DNA from 2 places in the Brenneria rubrifaciens genome. Region 2 is predicted to be linked to the other one. Evidence: predicted binding sites of a transcription regulator. Region 2 holds the regulator's gene; the other holds the start of a gene.
The links. The regulator PhoB, encoded in region 2, activates phosphate uptake and scavenging genes when phosphate is short. The targets are predictions, from matches to a motif close to CTGTCATAAAACTGNCNNAT.

Region 1 (8,211 bases), 700 kb from region 2:
GCAGCCATAGCAAATCTGGCGCTTCCAGCGGCTCGACCTGCATAACCTTCAGCTCGTGAACGTGCCGTGACTCTAGCACATATTGCTCACCCGTGTAGGGGTTCTGATTAGCGCCCAAATAGTCGAGCAGCAGTTCATACGGTCTGACGGCCGGATTCACCACCACCGCGGGCAGGATAAAGCACTGGGACAACCAGGTTGCATAGTAGCCACCGAGAGAGGAGCCAACAATACCGAGCGGACGACCGCAGTGCTCCATCACCAGCGATTCCATCATCTCGGCCGCTTGCGCCGGGTAAGGCGGCAATTGAGGAACCAGCATGCGGATTTCAGGATGCTGGTCTGCCAGCCAGCTTTTCAGCGCGGTGGCTTTCGCCGAGTGAGAGGTGCTGTTGAAACCGTGAAGGTAGAGTAAGGTGGGCATCAATAACCTTCCGAATCCATATCCGGCAGGAAGTCGCTTCCCGACAGACGAAACACCTCGGTTTCCAGTCGGCCGTCCGGCATCAAGTCCAGATAACGCCAGCCCGGTGCGACATCATCAATCGTAAAATTGGTGCAGTGCGGTTTGAATTGCACACAGGTGGACGGCGTTGCCAGCAGACGACGACCATGCCAGTCGAGATCCATTTCCTGATGAATATGTCCGCACAGGATCGTGTTCACCCGCGGGTAGCGGGTCAGTACCGCCGCCAGATTATGCGCATTGCGCAAACTGTGCTGGTCAAGCCAGGTACAGCCGCAAGACGAGGGATGATGGTGGAGTAAAAGCAGGGTAAAGCGATCCGACTGATTTTTCAGGCAACGTTCCAGCCATTCCAGTTGATAATCGCTCAGTTCGCCATGCGGCACGCCGGATACCTGACTATCCAGCAGGACTATCTGCCATTTATCACCGACCAACACATGTTTGGACGGCGCAATGCCCTCCTCGGCCAGCGCATCCACCATCGCGGGCTGGAAATCATGATTGCCAGGCAGCCACACACAGGGGGCGGGTAATTGCCGAATGCCGCGGGAAAAGTGGTGATAGGCCGCCAGAGAATGATCCTGCGCCAAGTCGCCTGTCGCGACGATCAAATCAAACGCCTCCCGCCGGGCTTTTATCGCATCCAATACCGCGTGGTAACTACGATAGGTGTTAATACCGAGCAATGTTTCATGCTCGCCGGCAAAAAGGTGGGTATCTGTTATTTGTAAAATCCTGACTCTGGCCCCACTCGCCACAGGAAGTGTCAACAGGCTTTCCAAATGATGGTGTCCTTGGTTACTTCAATCTGTCTAACAAACCGGAATCGACATTGAACCATACGCCAAACAATATTTTAGCCAATCAGCAAGAAACTGATTAATTTGATGCTTTTCGTCACGTTGATGCAGCTTTTTATTCGGGTAATCATAGCGTGCTTTGAAACGGAAGATCTGCTGACTGGCACACACTTCCGCAACCCGCGCGTCATGATACAGTCTGACCGTCATCATCGGCAGGCTCCAGTAGCTTACCGCGGGCGCGGTCTGCTTAATTTCAACCAATGAGGTATAGCGGGTAGACTCAAGAATCGTTAAGCGATAGACGGCATGATCGACATGATAGACCGCGGTTTCACCGACTTCGTCAATTCGGGGCAGCAAACGCCGCAGTTGCATGAAATTGGTTTCGCATAGTCTCATCATCGCCGGGAAATCCGGGGTATAGCGCTTCATAAATTCAATCCACCCACGCGTTTCTCAGTTTCTCATGGTGCAACGCCAACCATTGCAAGGCAATGACAGAGGCTGCGTTATCAATAATCCCTTGCTCAACCCATTGATAGCTTTGTTCGCGGCTGACAACATGCACGCGAATATCTTCATTTTCTTCCGCCAGACCGTGAATGCCGGCCGCAGTCCGGGTATCCACTTCGCCTACCATAACAGCCAACCGTTCACTGGTGCCACCGGGACTGGCAAGATAATCGACTATCGGCTGGCAGCGCCCTACCGTTAACCCCGCTTCCTCCTGGGCTTCACGCCGGGCGACCTCTTCCAGACTCTCCCCCGGTTCAATCATGCCGGCCACCAGTTCAAACAGCCAGGGGGAAACGCTGGTATCATAGGCGGCGATACGGATCTGCTCGATCAATACCACTTCGTCTCGTACCGGATCATAAGGTAGCAGGACAACCGCATGACCGCGTTCAAAAACTTCGCGGCTGACTTCATCACTCATTTCTCCATTAAACAAACGGTGACGAAAACGATAGCGCACCAGTGAAAAAAAACCGTTGTAAAGCGTTTCGCGTGCAATAATTTCTACATCATCTTTCGTGAAAGTAACCGGACCAGAAACGGAAGCGCCCATGACTAAACTCCTATAACGAGTATTGATGGAATCCGGTATTGTATGATGGAAACCCCTGTCATTATACTCGTCGTTGTTTTTGATAGATTTGTTTTTGACAGATTTGTTTGTGGTAGATTTATGTACACTCAGCCCTTGTTCCAGCGGGGAATGATGATTACGGGCGTTCTGTGACGGTGACGTTTATCCTGTAAGGCAGAACAATTCCGTAGCGTTCAGGCCCGGATCGTCAATAACATCAGCCGGTTCGGTGCGCGTCCACTGAAAGATGGCACGTTCAGCTACCTTATCCTATTGGCTGATTCTGGTAGAATCGACAATTATTTGTCCATAGATAGCGCTAACATAGCGACATTGCTGCACAACAAGGAATGCAAATGAAGAAATTGCTCCCTCTTCTTATCGGCTTGAGTCTGGGCGGTTTTAGTATTACGGTCCAGGCGGAAAATTTGTTACAGGTTTATCAGCAAGCAAAAAACACCAACCCGGATTTACGCAGCAGTGCCGCCGTTCGCGATGCCGCGTTTGAAAAGATCAATGAGGCGCGCGGCCCATTATTGCCACAGTTGGGGCTGGGCGCGGATTATACCTATAACAATGGTTATCGTGATAACAGCGGCGTAAACAGCCATGAGAAAAGCGCATCATTGCAGTTGACTCAAACCCTGTTCGACATGTCTAAATGGCGTGCGCTGACGCTACAGGAAAAACAAGCGGGCATTGAAGATGTGACTTACCAAAGCGAACAGCAGACCCTGATTCTGAACACGGCGACCGCCTACTTCAATGTCCTGCGCGCCATTGATTCGCTATCCTACATCAACGCACAGAAACAGGCGATTTACCGCCAGTTGGATCAGACCACTCAGCGCTTCAACGTCGGTCTGGTCGCCATTACCGATGTACAGAACGCCCGCGCGCAATACGACAGCGTATTGGCCAATGAAGTGCTGGCGCGGAACACGCTGGATAATGCCCTGGAATCTCTGCGTCAGGTAACCGGGAATTTCTACCCGCAGTTGGCCGGACTAAACATAGAACGCTTCTCCACCCAGAAGCCGGGAATGGTCAATAACCTGCTGAAAGAAGCAGAGAGCCGTAACCTGACGCTGTTATCCGCACGCTTGAGTCAGGATCTGGCGCGTGAGCAAATTCGTTCAGCGCAATCTGGACATCTGCCGACGCTGGATCTGACCGCATCTACCAGCGTGAGCAATACGGACTATAACGCCCGTAACGCGTCGCGAGACACGGACGTAGGTCAAAACCAGGTTGGCATCAACTTTACGCTGCCTCTCTACAGCGGTGGCACCACCAGCTCTCAGGTGAAACAGGCCCAGTACAACTTTGTCAGCGCTGGCGAACTGCTGGAAAGCGCTCATCGCTCCGTGATTCAGACCGTGCGCTCATCGTTTAACAACATTTCCGCCTCTATCAGCAGCATCAACGCTTACAAACAGGCGGAAGTATCCGCGCAAAGCTCGCTGGATGCGATGGAAGCCGGTTATCAGGTCGGCACCCGCACGATTGTCGACGTGCTGGACGCCACCACCACGCTGTATGAAGCCAAACAGCAACTTTCCAGCGCGCGCTACGATTACCTGATCAATCAGTTAAACATTAAATCGGCGCTGGGTACGCTGAATGAAAACGACCTTCAGGCGCTGAACGCCGCGTTGGGCCAGTCGGTTTCAACCACGCCGCCGGTCACCGACGACAACCGCGGCGCGCCGCTCGCCAATACCACTACCGCATCGGCGGCGCCGCTTCAGTAATCATTTTGGTTTAGGGGGGGGGGAACGCAGGTGTTTCCCCTTTTTATTGCCGGCCACCGCAAGTGGCGTAGAAAATCATTTCCCGCTTTTTTTACCCCCTTCGTGAGATAAAGCGAAGCGCTGCACAACTAAATGTATAGCAACGTAAAGAGTCGCTCGGTTAGCGTCTTTGGCGCTTTAAATTCCATCTGCCTTCCCCTATTCTTAGCGCACAATATTAGTTATTCGGCAGGATGCCTTTTCTCTGGGATTGACACGATGAAACGTACTAAAGACATTAATCAGGAAACCTTCCGTAAAGGATGGCGAACCTACCGCCTTGCTCCCGTCGCTTTGGCGGTCAGCGCCGTCTTTGTCCTGTCCGGTTGTGAACAGGCTGACGAAACAGTTTCTCTGTATCAGAACGCCGACGACTGTTCCGCCGCCAACCCCTCGATGAGCGAGCAATGTACCACGGCTTACAATAACGCCCTGAAAGAAGCAGAGAAAACGGCGCCTAAATATGCGACCCGCGAAGACTGCGTCGCCGAGTTTGGCGAGGCCCAGTGTACGCAGACTCAGGCGCCGGCACAGTCGGGTATGGCTGCGGAATCCCAACAGAGCGGCAGCTTCTGGATGCCGCTGATGGCCGGTTACATGATGGGCCGAATGATGGGCGGTGGCGCGGGCTATGCGCAGCAACCGCTGTTTACCTCAAAATCGCCGACTAGCCCGGCAAACGGCAAATTCGTCGATGCAACCGGCAAGAACTACGGTAACGCCGCCACTGGCCGCACCATCAACGTACCGAAAACCGCACTGGCACCCAAACCGGCAACAACCTCAACCGTTACACGTGGCGGCTTCGGCGAAACCGTCGCCAAACAGACCAGCATGCAGCGCAGCAGCGCCAGTTCCAGTTCCAGAGCTCCCCGTAGTTTGGGTGGCTAAGGACATATTTGATGAAACGGATAGAAATTCAAGAACGTCCAGACTGGCGCGAAAAGGCGACCGAATTCGGCTTCCACTTTCACACCTTGTACGGGGAACCCTACTGGTGTGAAGAAGCCTATTACCAGTTTACGCTCGCTCAAATCGAAGAGATCGAAGACACAACGGCCGAATTGCATCAGATGTGTTTGCAAGTGGTGGATAAAGTCGTTAACAGCGAACAACTGCTGACGAAATTCCGCATTCCCAAGCATACCTGGGATTTTGTCAGAACGTCGTGGCGTACCCATCAGCCGTCGCTTTATTCCCGCCTCGATTTGGCTTATGACGGTAAGACGCCTGCCAAACTGCTGGAAAATAATGCCGATACGCCGACCTCGCTCTATGAATCCGCGTTTTTCCAATGGCTGTGGCTGGAAGATCAGATGCAGTCAGGGCAACTGCCTTCAACTGCCGATCAGTACAATGGCATTCAGGAAAAGCTGATCGAACGTTTCGAAGATCTGAGGCTGAATCATGGCTTCGGGCTGGTGCATTTTGCCTGCTGCCAAGATACGGAAGAAGACCGCGGTACGGTGCAATATCTCCAGGATTGCGCGCTGGAAGCTGGGTTGCCAGGCGAATTTCTGTACATGGAAGAAATCGGCCTTGGTGAGAAAGGCCAGTTTACCGATCTGGAAAATCAGGTTATCAGCAACCTGTTCAAGCTGTATCCGTGGGAATTCATGCTGCGCGAAATGTTCTCCACCAAGTTGGAAGATGCTGGCGTTCGCTGGCTGGAGCCTGCCTGGAAGATCATTATTTCCAATAAAGCACTGCTGCCGATGCTGTGGGAGATGTTCCCGAATCACCCTAACCTGCTTCCCGCCTATTTTGCCGAAGACGATCACCCTGTAATGGAAAACTACGTTATCAAGCCGTTGTTTTCCCGTGAAGGCGCCAACATCCAAATCGTGGAAAACGGGAAAGAAATCGCCTCGGTGGGAGGACCATACGGTGAAGAAGGCAAAATTATCCAGCAGTATCACCCTCTGCCGAAATTCGGCGACAGCTACACCCTGATCGGCAGTTGGCTGGTCAATGACCAGCCTTGTGGTATCGGCATGCGCGAAGATCGTCAACTGATCACGCAGGACCTGTCCCGCTTTTACCCGCATATCATTCTGGACTGATTTAGAGGCTCTGCATGAAAAGGGCGCGTCGTTAACCCGCGTCCTTTACGCCGACAGGCGTTTACCCCACTTGCACCGACAGCATACTCAGCGATCCCATTTCAATGCCTTCAACCGGAATAGTGATGGCCTCTTTGCCATCCCAACTCCCCAGGGCGTAGAGCAACGGCAGAAAGTGATCCGGTGTCGGATTGGACAACACGGCGCCTTCGTGCTGCATAAAGTCTATCAGCGGATGGTTATCGCCCTGATAGGTCAGGTTATCCCGCACAAACTGATTGAATGACGTCGCCCACGGATAAGCATCCGCATCGCCGTCCCATTTGATCATGCGCAGGTTATGCACGACGTTGCCGCTGGCAACGATCATGAAGCCTTCATCGCGCAATGCGGCCAGCTTGCGCCCCAGCTCATAATGGTAAGCCGCAGGCTGGGTGCCATCCACACTAAGCTGTACCACCGGGATATCCGCATTGGGATACATTTTTATCAATACGCCCCAGGCGCCATGATCCAATCCCCATTGGCTCTGATCGGCGGCGACGGGATACGGTGCCAGCGCCTGCTGGATTCTCGCTGCCAGTTCTGGCGAACCGGGAGCGGGATACTTTGTGTCAAACAGTGCCTGAGGGAAACCACCGAAATCATGGATGGTTCTCGGTTTCTCCATCGCTGTCACGGCCGTACCGCGCGTGTACCAATGGGCTGAAACGGCAACGATGGCTTTTGGCCGCGGCAATGATTCGCCCAGCGCCTGCCATGCTTTGGTATAGGGATTGTTCGCCAACACGTTCATCGGGCTACCATGGCCGAGGAACAGAGCGGGCATCCGGGAAGCGTTGTTCATAAGAATATCCTCAGAAAAAAGATGTCGGCGTTACGCCGTAGCGCACTATGGCAACGACTTTACACCCATTGAACTGCCGAGAAAGCCGGATATCGATGATGAAGAGATTCAATAAATTTGAAGGGATGGAGAAAGTAAAAAAACCACCTTTTTGAAGAGGTGGTTTTTTACAAAAGAGTTGGAGTCGACCGTTAAGCCGGGTTCTGTCGTGGACAGTCATTCATCTAGGCCAGCAATCACTCACTGGCTCAAGCAGCCTACCCGGGTTCAGTACGGGCCGTACCATGCGAACCCCTATTTGGCCTTGCTCCGGGTGGAGTTTACCGTGCCGCGAACTGTTGCCAGCCGCGCGGTGCGCTCTTACCGCACCCTTTCACCCTTACCTGTACCCGCGTAGAGCGGGCCATCGGCGGTTTGCTCTCTGTTGCACTGGTCGTAGGCTTGCGCCTCCCAGGCGTTACCTGGCACCCTGCCCTATGGAGCCCGGACTTTCCTCCCCTCCACCAGCCACACCCCTGATAGGGACGGCGATGAAGCGGCGACTGTCTGGTCAACTCCGGCGCGGATAATAGGACAAATTGTCCTACTTGTCATCCTCTGATTCACCGCTGTCACCCTCTTGATCCAGCGCATAGCGATAAAGCGCGTTTTTCTTCACGCCATGAATTTCCGCCGCCAGCGCCGCGGCTTTTTTCAATGGCAGTTCCGTACGCAACAAACAGAGCGTATGCAAGGCCGCTGCCGGCAACGCGTTTTCATCCGCCTGGTGGCCTTCGACGATTAGCACCATTTCGCCCTTTCGGCGATTTTCATCTTGCTTCACCCAGGCCAGCAGCTCTCCCACCGGCGCCCCCTGGATCGACTCCCAGGTTTTGGTGATTTCCCGCGCCAGTACCACATAGCGCCGCGCGCCCATGACCTCGACCATGTCCTGTAGGCTATCGAGCAGCCGGTGCGTTGATTCGTAAAAAATCAGCGTCCGCGGTTCTTCCAGCCGTTCGCGCAGCGCATCTTTTCGCGCTTTGGTTCTGGCGGGCAGAAAACCTTCATAGCAAAAACGATCGGAGGGCAGTCCCGCCGCCGACAGCGCGGCAATGGCCGCACAAGCGCCCGGCAAGGGGACAACGCGGATACCGGCTTCACGGC
Region 2 (8,211 bases):
AAGCTGACTTTATCAATCACGCGTATTGAGTGGGATTTGGTCTGGATACCGTTAAACTGAATTCCCTGCTCCGCTTGATAGCGTTCCACGCCATTCAACTCGGCGAAGAAATCAAAATGCCACCAGGCGCGGCGAAGCTCACCGTCAGTGACCACCTGAAGGCCGGCCTTACGCTGTAACTCAACCACCCGCAGGATCTCCCGATCTTCGACTTCACGCAGTTGTGAAGCATCAATCTCGCCAGACTGATACTGAATACGAGCCTGCTTCACCGCTTCCGGGCGCAGTAAACTGCCGACTACATCAGCACGGAATGGGGGACGTGTTATAGCCATATATCGCTCCTGGCAATCCATCCAAGCGCCACAAAGGGCGGCGGACAGAGAGTTTTATTATAAAATAGTGACATGATGATATCGTTACGCCGAAGACAAATCAGACTTCTAGACGTCTAAATGTAAAAACATCCTGTCATGCAAGGTGGAACATAGCAATGGAAGATTTTTCACATCACATGAAAAAAAATCATTTTTATGTTCATCAGCCTGTCTCAATGCGTGAAAGCGGACATTTGAGGTTTACTCAAACCAAGCTGAAGCCGGATCGATTGGCGCGTCTCTTCAGACAATGGTAAATAGCCATCCTGACTGACCAAAGATTGCCCCGTTTCCGATAACACATGATCCAGAAATGCCGCGGTCAGCGCCTCCAGCGGTTGCCCCGGCGCCTTATTGACATAAATATAAAGATAACGCGTGTAAGGATAGAGTCCGCTGCGGATGTTCGCGGTGGAAGGGAAAATATAATCCGTCCCCGTCGAGGCCAGCGGCACAATTCTCACTCCGCTGGTAAGAAAACCGATGCTGGCATACCCAATCGCGTCCGTCGAGGCCGCTATAGCCTGAACCACCGACGCCGAGCCGGGAAGTTCATTAACCTGAGGCAGAAAATCACCGCCGCACAGCGCCCGTTGCTTAAAAAATCCGTATGTCCCGGAGGCGGAGTTCCGCCCGTAACGCAGCAACGCTCGCGTTTGCCAACCGCCAGTTAATCCCAAATCACCCCAGTTGGCGATAGGCTTATGACCACCGCAGCGCTGAGTAATTGAGAAAATGGCATCAAGCTGCGACGAGTTCAGCCCCGGCAAGGGATTATCCTGATTGACCAGCAACACCAGCGCATCCATCGCCACCGGCACGGCCAGCGGCGGGTAGCCGTAGCGCTGGATAAATGCATCAATTTCACTGGCTTTCATGGTGCGGCTCATTGGCCCCAGTTGGGCGCTGCCGGAGGCCAGCAAGATCGGGGCGGAAGAGGACCCCGCCGCCTGAATCTGCAAGTTCACGCCGGGATAGTGCTGACTGAAGCCGGCGGCCCATAAAGACATCAGGTTAGCCAACGTATCCGAACCCGCGCTGGAAAGATTACCCGAAAGCATTTGGCGCGGCTGCGCTACACAGAAAAGGCTCACCAGCAATAAAAAAACGCAGAAAACGTTTTTTAACGTTGTGTGCAACGGCCTGTAAGGGCGGCGGACATGGATAGCCCGCCATAAAAAAATACCCGCGGCGGTGATAACGGATTTCATGGATTGATGCCGTTCACTTAATGTTTGAACACAATGACGAAATTCCCGCCGCGACGTCTTGCGCCGAAGCCCCCAAATATCCCATTTTTTTAACGATAGCCAAAAACGTCAAGGACGAATCTGGCTATTCAATCAGGCAGAAGGTTTCACGGTATTTTCAGCCAGAGAAGCCGGCACAATCAACCTGTTCGGCAGGGTAAATACAAACCGGGAACCTAAACCTACTTCACTTATGATTTCCAGCCGGGAATCATGGTGACTGAGCGCATGTTTCACAATTGCCAATCCCAGCCCGCTGCCGCCCGTCTGTCGTGAACGCGCCTTGTCGACGCGATAAAAGCGCTCGGTCAGCCGCGGCAGATGCTCAGGCGCGATACCCGGTCCATTATCGCTGACCTGAAACTGCGCCCCCTGCGGGATCTTCTGCCAACACACTTCGATGCGCGTGCCAGCCGGAGTATGGCTGACCGCGTTATAAACCAAATTCGAGACCGCACTACGCAACTGCTCTTCGTTACCGAAGACATGAAGGCTTTCGTTCACACGGAACACCATCTCATGGCGATTATGACTCAGGGCTTGCGCTTCACGCTGCAACACGCGCAGCATCAGCGGCACATCGACTTTCTCATTCAAATCTATCGCGGCGGCGGCCTCAATTCGCGAGAGCGTCAGAAGTTGTTTCACCAGCCCATCCATACGCCGCGTCTGCTCCTGCATGGTGTTCAGCGCTTTGTTGCGCAGCGCGTGCTCCAGCGTTTCGTCCTGCATCATCTCAAGATAGCCCTGCAACACCGTCAGCGGAGTGCGTAATTCATGGCTGACGTTGGCAAAAAAATTACGCCTCGCCCCTTCAAGCTGATGCATCTGCGTAATATCACGCGCCACCATCAGTAACTGCCCTTCTGAATAAGGCATTACGCGAAATTCAACATGATGGGAATTGTTCAGTTGCAGAGTCAGCGGTTTGCTGAAATCACGCCCTTTCAGATAGTGGGCAAATTCAGGGTATCGCAGCAGGTTGAGGATATTTTGGCCGTTATCTTCCGGCCAGCGGAAATTAAGCAGATGCTGCGCCAGATGGTTGCACCAAAAGATAGTCCCTTCTTCCGTGGTGATGACCACCGCATCCGGCAAAGACTCGGCTCCACTGCGAAAGCGCTTAATCAACAGCGCCAGCTCACGTCGGCGTCGGCGATTACGTAATTGCATCTGATAAAGGCCGTAAAACAACGGTTCCCAGCTACCGCGGCCGGGTGGCGGGGTCATACTGCGATCGACCCAAAGCCAGTAAGAAAGTTTGAGTTGATTGTAAAAACTCCAACATAGGGCAGCCAAAACAGCGGCCAGTAAAAACCAGGACAAATAGCCAAAAATCAGTCCCAGCAAAAAAGCGGGTAAGCAAAAAAAAGCCAGCTCCAATGCCAGCCTTTTCCACGATAGACGTTCTAGCACCTTAGTGTTTCTCCGGCACAACTACCTTTAATAACGTGTTGAAAAACGATACCCCGTTCCACGGACAGTCTGTACCATTTTTTCATGGCCGCTGGTTTCCAACGCTTTGCGCAACCGGCGGATGTGAACATCAACGGTACGATCTTCAACATATACGTTAGTGCCCCAAACGTGATTCAGCAACTGTTCCCGGCTATAGACCCGTTCCGGGTGCGTCATAAAGAAGTGCAGCAGCTTAAACTCCGTCGGCCCCATATCCAGCGCATGCTCTTCTGTAGTGACACGATGAGAGGAGGGATCGAGACTTAACCCGCGCATTTCAATCACATCTTCCACCGCCATCGGCGAAATTCGCCGCATCACGGCCTTGATGCGCGCCACCAGCTCTTTGGGCGAAAACGGTTTGGTAATGTAATCATCCGCACCGACTTCAAGCCCTCGAACCCGATCTTCCTCCTCGCCACGCGCGGTCAGCATCATGACGGGGATTTCGCGGGTAAGCGCTTCCCGCTTCATATGCTTAATGAATTGCAGACCGGAACCGCCGGGCAGCATCCAGTCCAGCAGTACCAGCTCTGGAAAAGGTTCCGAGAGCATTTTCACCGCGTTGTCATAATCTTCAGCTTCGACCGGCTGATAACCATTCTGCTCCAAAACGAAGCATACCATTTCACGAATAGGTGCTTCATCTTCTACGACCAATATGCGTCTTGCCATTGTTAATCCTGTCGTTAGTCATCGTCGCTGTTAGCATACGCCGAGCATTATGCGTCAGTTTTGTGACGTTTTTATGAAAAAAACGCCTGGCGCGTTTTTCAGCGTTGCGCAGCAACGACCCAAGGGCGAGCCCCAAGGATGGGGCGAGTAAAAAAACGCCTGGCGCGTTTTTCAGCGTTGCGCAGCAACGCCCCGCCATAACCGCCCACCCCACAGCAAGTTTACGAGCGGCTTTCCAAAAAAGGGTTTTCGTGACGACAGCCGTCGCCGTGGCTGTTTATAATCACTGGCATTGCAATGACAGCCATTCTGGGAGTTTCATGCGTATTATCCATACCGCCGACTGGCACCTGGGGCAGTATTTTTATACCAAAAGCCGCGCGGCCGAGCATCAGGCTTTCCTGCACTGGCTGATCGCGCTGGTCGGGCAGCATCAGGTGGATGCAGTGATAATAGCAGGAGATATCTTTGATAACGGCTCGCCGCCCAGCTACGCCCGGGAAATGTATTACCGTTTCGTTGTCGAACTACAACGAACAGGCTGCCAGCTCGTCGTGCTGGGCGGCAATCATGACTCCGTCGCCACCTTGAACGAATCACGGGATTTGCTGGCCTGCCTGAATACGCGGGTCATCGCCAGTACTGACGGCGATCCCGGCAAACAGGTGGTCGTGCTTGAAAACCGTCAACGTCAGCCAGGCGCTATCCTCTGCGCCATCCCGTTTTTACGGCCGCGAGATCTGATGACCAGCCAGGCGGGACAATCCGGTGAGGAAAAGCAGCAGACCTTGCTGAACGCCATCGCCGCACACTATGAACAGTGTTACCGACTGGCCTGTCAGAAGCGCGACGCGCTGGGATTATCCCTTCCCATCATCGCAACCGGGCATCTGACTACCGTTGGCGTCACCGCCTCCGACTCGGTGCGGGATATTTACATCGGCACATTAGACGCATTTCCGGCTCAGGCCTTTCCCCCCGCCGACTATATCGCCCTTGGCCACATTCATCGTCCGCAGCGGCTGACGCAAAGCGCCCATATTCGCTACAGCGGCTCCCCGATTCCTTTAAGTTTTGATGAGTTGGGCAGTGAGAAATCCGTTTATCTGGTGACATTCGCGCCAGAGACGCCGCCGGTCATCGACGCCTTTCCTGTGCCGATAACCCAGCCTATGCAACTCATTAAGGGCAGTCTGGCGGACATAGAACGCCAGCTCGCCGCCTTCAGCGATTATCAAGGGGAAAAACCGGTATGGCTGGATATTGAAATCACCACACAGGATTACCTGAGCGATATACAAAAACGCATTCAGGCGCTGACCGAGGATTTGCCCGTCGAGGTTTTGCTGCTGCGCCGCAACCGCGAGCAGCATCGGCAGGCCATCGCCCGACAGGAAAAAGAAACGTTGGATGAGCTAACCGTACACGACGTTTTTGAGCGTCGCCTGGCGATTGCCACCGATCTGGAGGAACCCCGCCAACAGCGGGTACGAGCGCTATTTGAACAAGTGGTTGATGAATTGGAACAGGGTGAACGCGCCGAATGAAAATACTCAGCCTGCGGTTAAAAAATCTTAATGCCCTGAAAGGTGAATGGAAAATCGACTTCACTCAGCCGCCGTTCTCCAGCAACGGTTTGTTTGCCATTACCGGTCCGACCGGCGCGGGAAAAACCACGCTGCTGGACGCCATTTGTCTGGCGCTTTATCACGAAACGCCTCGACTCGAAAGCATCTCCGCCGGCAATAATGAAATCATGACGCGCGGCACAGCGGAATGTCTGGCTGAAGTGGAGTTCGAGGTCAAAGGCATCGGCTACCGCGCTTTCTGGAGCCAGCGACGCGCCAGAAATGCGGCGGAGGGCAAGCTGCAACCCCCGAAAGCCGAACTGTCCCTGATGGAAAACGGCAAGATCCTGTGTGAAAAACTAACGGAAAAACTGACGCTGACCGCTGAGATCACCGGTCTGGATTTTGGCCGTTTCACCCGTTCCATGATGCTGTCGCAGGGGCAGTTCGCCGCCTTTCTCAATGCCCGTCCGAACGAACGGGCAGAACTGCTGGAAGAACTGACCGGGACAGACATTTACGGCCTGATTTCCGAGCGTGTTTATGATAAGCACAAACAGGCCAGAAGCGCGCTGGATGCGTTGCAAGCCAACGCCGCCGGCATTGAACTGCTGGATGATGAGCAGCGCCAGGAACTAGAGGACAAGCTTGCTTTGCTACGCCAACAGGAGCAAGCCGTTAACGCGGAACGTGAGCAAGCGCTGACTCATCAGCGCTGGTTTGAACAATTGGCACAACGCCAATCCTCTCTCGCCACGGCCAAAACGCAGCATGCCGCGGCTGAAACCACCATTTTTCAGGCCCAGTCGAAATTTGAAAGACTGGCGCAAAGCGAACCGGCGGAAAAACTCCGCCCGCGTCAGCAGGAGAGAAATCGCTACCAGCGGGAATCCGCTGAACTGTCGCAGCAGATTGCCCACCTGAAGGAACAGCATCAAGCCCAAACCACCACGCTTACCGCGCTACGTAGGCAGGAAGATCACGCCGTCCAGACATTGCGCCAACATACGGATAAGCGCCAGCAGCAGGAAACGCTGATCAACGAGCAAGTGATTCCGCTGGATCACCAGATCAACACGCTGCAACAGCAAGCGGAGAAGCAGGGGCAGGAATGGGAGCAGGCCGCAGCGCGCCAAAAAGCGACGCAGCTAACGCTGGCTCAGACCGCGCAGCAACGCCAGTCGACCCAACAGCAGATTGAGCAGCTCAAGCGCTACCAACAGCGACACGCCCATCATCAACACTGGGGAGAGAAACTCCCCCTGTGGGACACGCAATTTCAACGTCATAATCAGTTTCAGGATGAGATTGCCAGCCTGCTTCAGAAACAGTCCGCCTTTGCAGAACAGGAGGAACGGTTGGCGCTGAACGCCGCGGCGCTTACCACGCGGCAGGCAGCGCAGCAACAGGCGGTCGATCAGGCGCAACATCAGTTCACACAATATCAACAGGCGCTGGCATCTCAGGAAGCCGGGCGACCCATCACCGAACTGCATCGGCAGCTTGGCCAGTCCATTGCGCTCCGCCCAGCGCGTCAGCAACTGGCCACCGCGCTCGCGCTGTTTCAACAGTTGAATCTCCGCCAGCAACAGGGGGAGAATCAGCAAGAACATCTGCGGGAGCGCATCCAGCAGCAGGAGATCGAGCAGAAACAGCAAAAAACTGTGTGGGAACAGCTTCACGCACATCTGGACGATCTGGAAAAAAACTATCAGATGGAATTACACATCGTTCAACTGGAAGCCGAGCGGGAGCGCTTGCAGCCAGGTGAAGCCTGTCCGCTGTGCGGCTCAACCCATCATCCTGCCATTGCGCGTTATCAGGCGCTGCAACCGTCAGAAACCGAGCGGCGTCTGCTTCAACTGCGCCAGGAAGTCAGTCAGTTGGAAAACGAGCTGGCGCGTAGCGACGCGCACCTCGCCTCATTAAATCAGCAGCTTCAACAGCAGTTGGATGACGCATCCCGGCTTGATGATGAACATCAGACGCTGCTGCAACAGTGGCAAAATGTCAGTGAGCGCTTGCAAATGGCGTTTATTCCCGAGCAATCTGCTGAAGTGACTGACTGGCTGGCGCAAAGCGAAGCGCAGGAACAACGGATTCAACAACAGATCCTGGCTCGGGAACAGGCACAAAAGCAGTGGCAGGAAAGTAAGGATTCACTGACCGAAGCGAATACCGCGTTGCAAAACACCCGGCAGGCGATCGCCCTGAATCATCAGCAACAGCACACGCTGAAAAATGCGCAGGTCGAGCTACAACAGTCGCTCCAGCAGCAACAGGCACAGCAAACTCAACATCGGCAGTCGCTGGAAAACACGCTAAAGGCGTTCGCCCTGTCTCTGCCGGATAGGGAGGAACAGTCAACCTGGCTGACGCAGCGAGCGGAAGAATGGCGATGCTGGAGAAACAGCGAACAGGGGTTACAGCAACATACCAATCAACTGACGGCGCTGGAGGCGGAATACTCGCATCTGACGCAGTCGCTTGAGGAAACGACGCAACAGTTGCAGACATTAACGCAGCAACAGGCGCTGCAACACAACGAACTGAAGGCCCGCCGGCAACAGCGCCGGGAGCTTTTTGGCCACCAGAAGACGGCGGAAGTCAGCACCCACCTTCGCCAACTCAGCCAGCAATTCGAACAGGCCTGTCAGCAAGTACAGCAGCAGCGCCAACAGACGGAATCAGCTCTCAGCCGTATGGCCGGCGAACTGGGCGGCGTCCAGCAGCGGCAAACCCGCGTTGCCGAGTTGACCCAACAGGCCGAACGGGACTTTGCTCATGCCCTTCAGCAAAGTCGCTTCCCCGATGAGGCGGCCTTCAACAATGCACTACTTGATGAACAAGAACGCCATGAATTACAAGCGTTGAAAGAAACAC

Region 1: nudF (ADP-ribose diphosphatase) is a predicted target of PhoB. The motif match lies at 2,499-2,518, and genes of this name have one in related genera.

The regions. Positions count from the first base shown of each region.
Region 1 is NZ_CP034035.1:255,304-263,514, reverse strand. It holds gene yqiA (esterase YqiA) at 1-424, opposite strand, end outside; gene cpdA (3',5'-cyclic-AMP phosphodiesterase) at 424-1,251, opposite strand; gene EH207_RS01280 (DUF1249 family protein) at 1,282-1,704, opposite strand; gene nudF (ADP-ribose diphosphatase) at 1,709-2,341, opposite strand; gene tolC (outer membrane channel protein TolC) at 2,719-4,116, shown strand; gene EH207_RS01265 (DUF1190 family protein) at 4,375-5,046, shown strand; gene EH207_RS01260 (glutathionylspermidine synthase family protein) at 5,058-6,218, shown strand; gene ygiD (4,5-DOPA-extradiol-dioxygenase) at 6,280-7,065, opposite strand; RNA gene rnpB (RNase P RNA component class A) at 7,242-7,623, opposite strand; gene rsmI (16S rRNA (cytidine(1402)-2'-O)-methyltransferase) at 7,649-8,211, opposite strand, start outside.
Region 2 is NZ_CP034035.1:954,008-962,218, reverse strand. It holds gene EH207_RS04520 (cobalamin-independent methionine synthase II family protein) at 1-335, opposite strand, end outside; gene EH207_RS04515 (PstS family phosphate ABC transporter substrate-binding protein) at 551-1,438, opposite strand; gene phoR (phosphate regulon sensor histidine kinase PhoR) at 1,721-3,043, opposite strand; gene phoB (phosphate response regulator transcription factor PhoB) at 3,071-3,760, opposite strand; gene sbcD (exonuclease subunit SbcD) at 4,081-5,307, shown strand; gene EH207_RS04495 (AAA family ATPase) at 5,304-8,211, shown strand, end outside.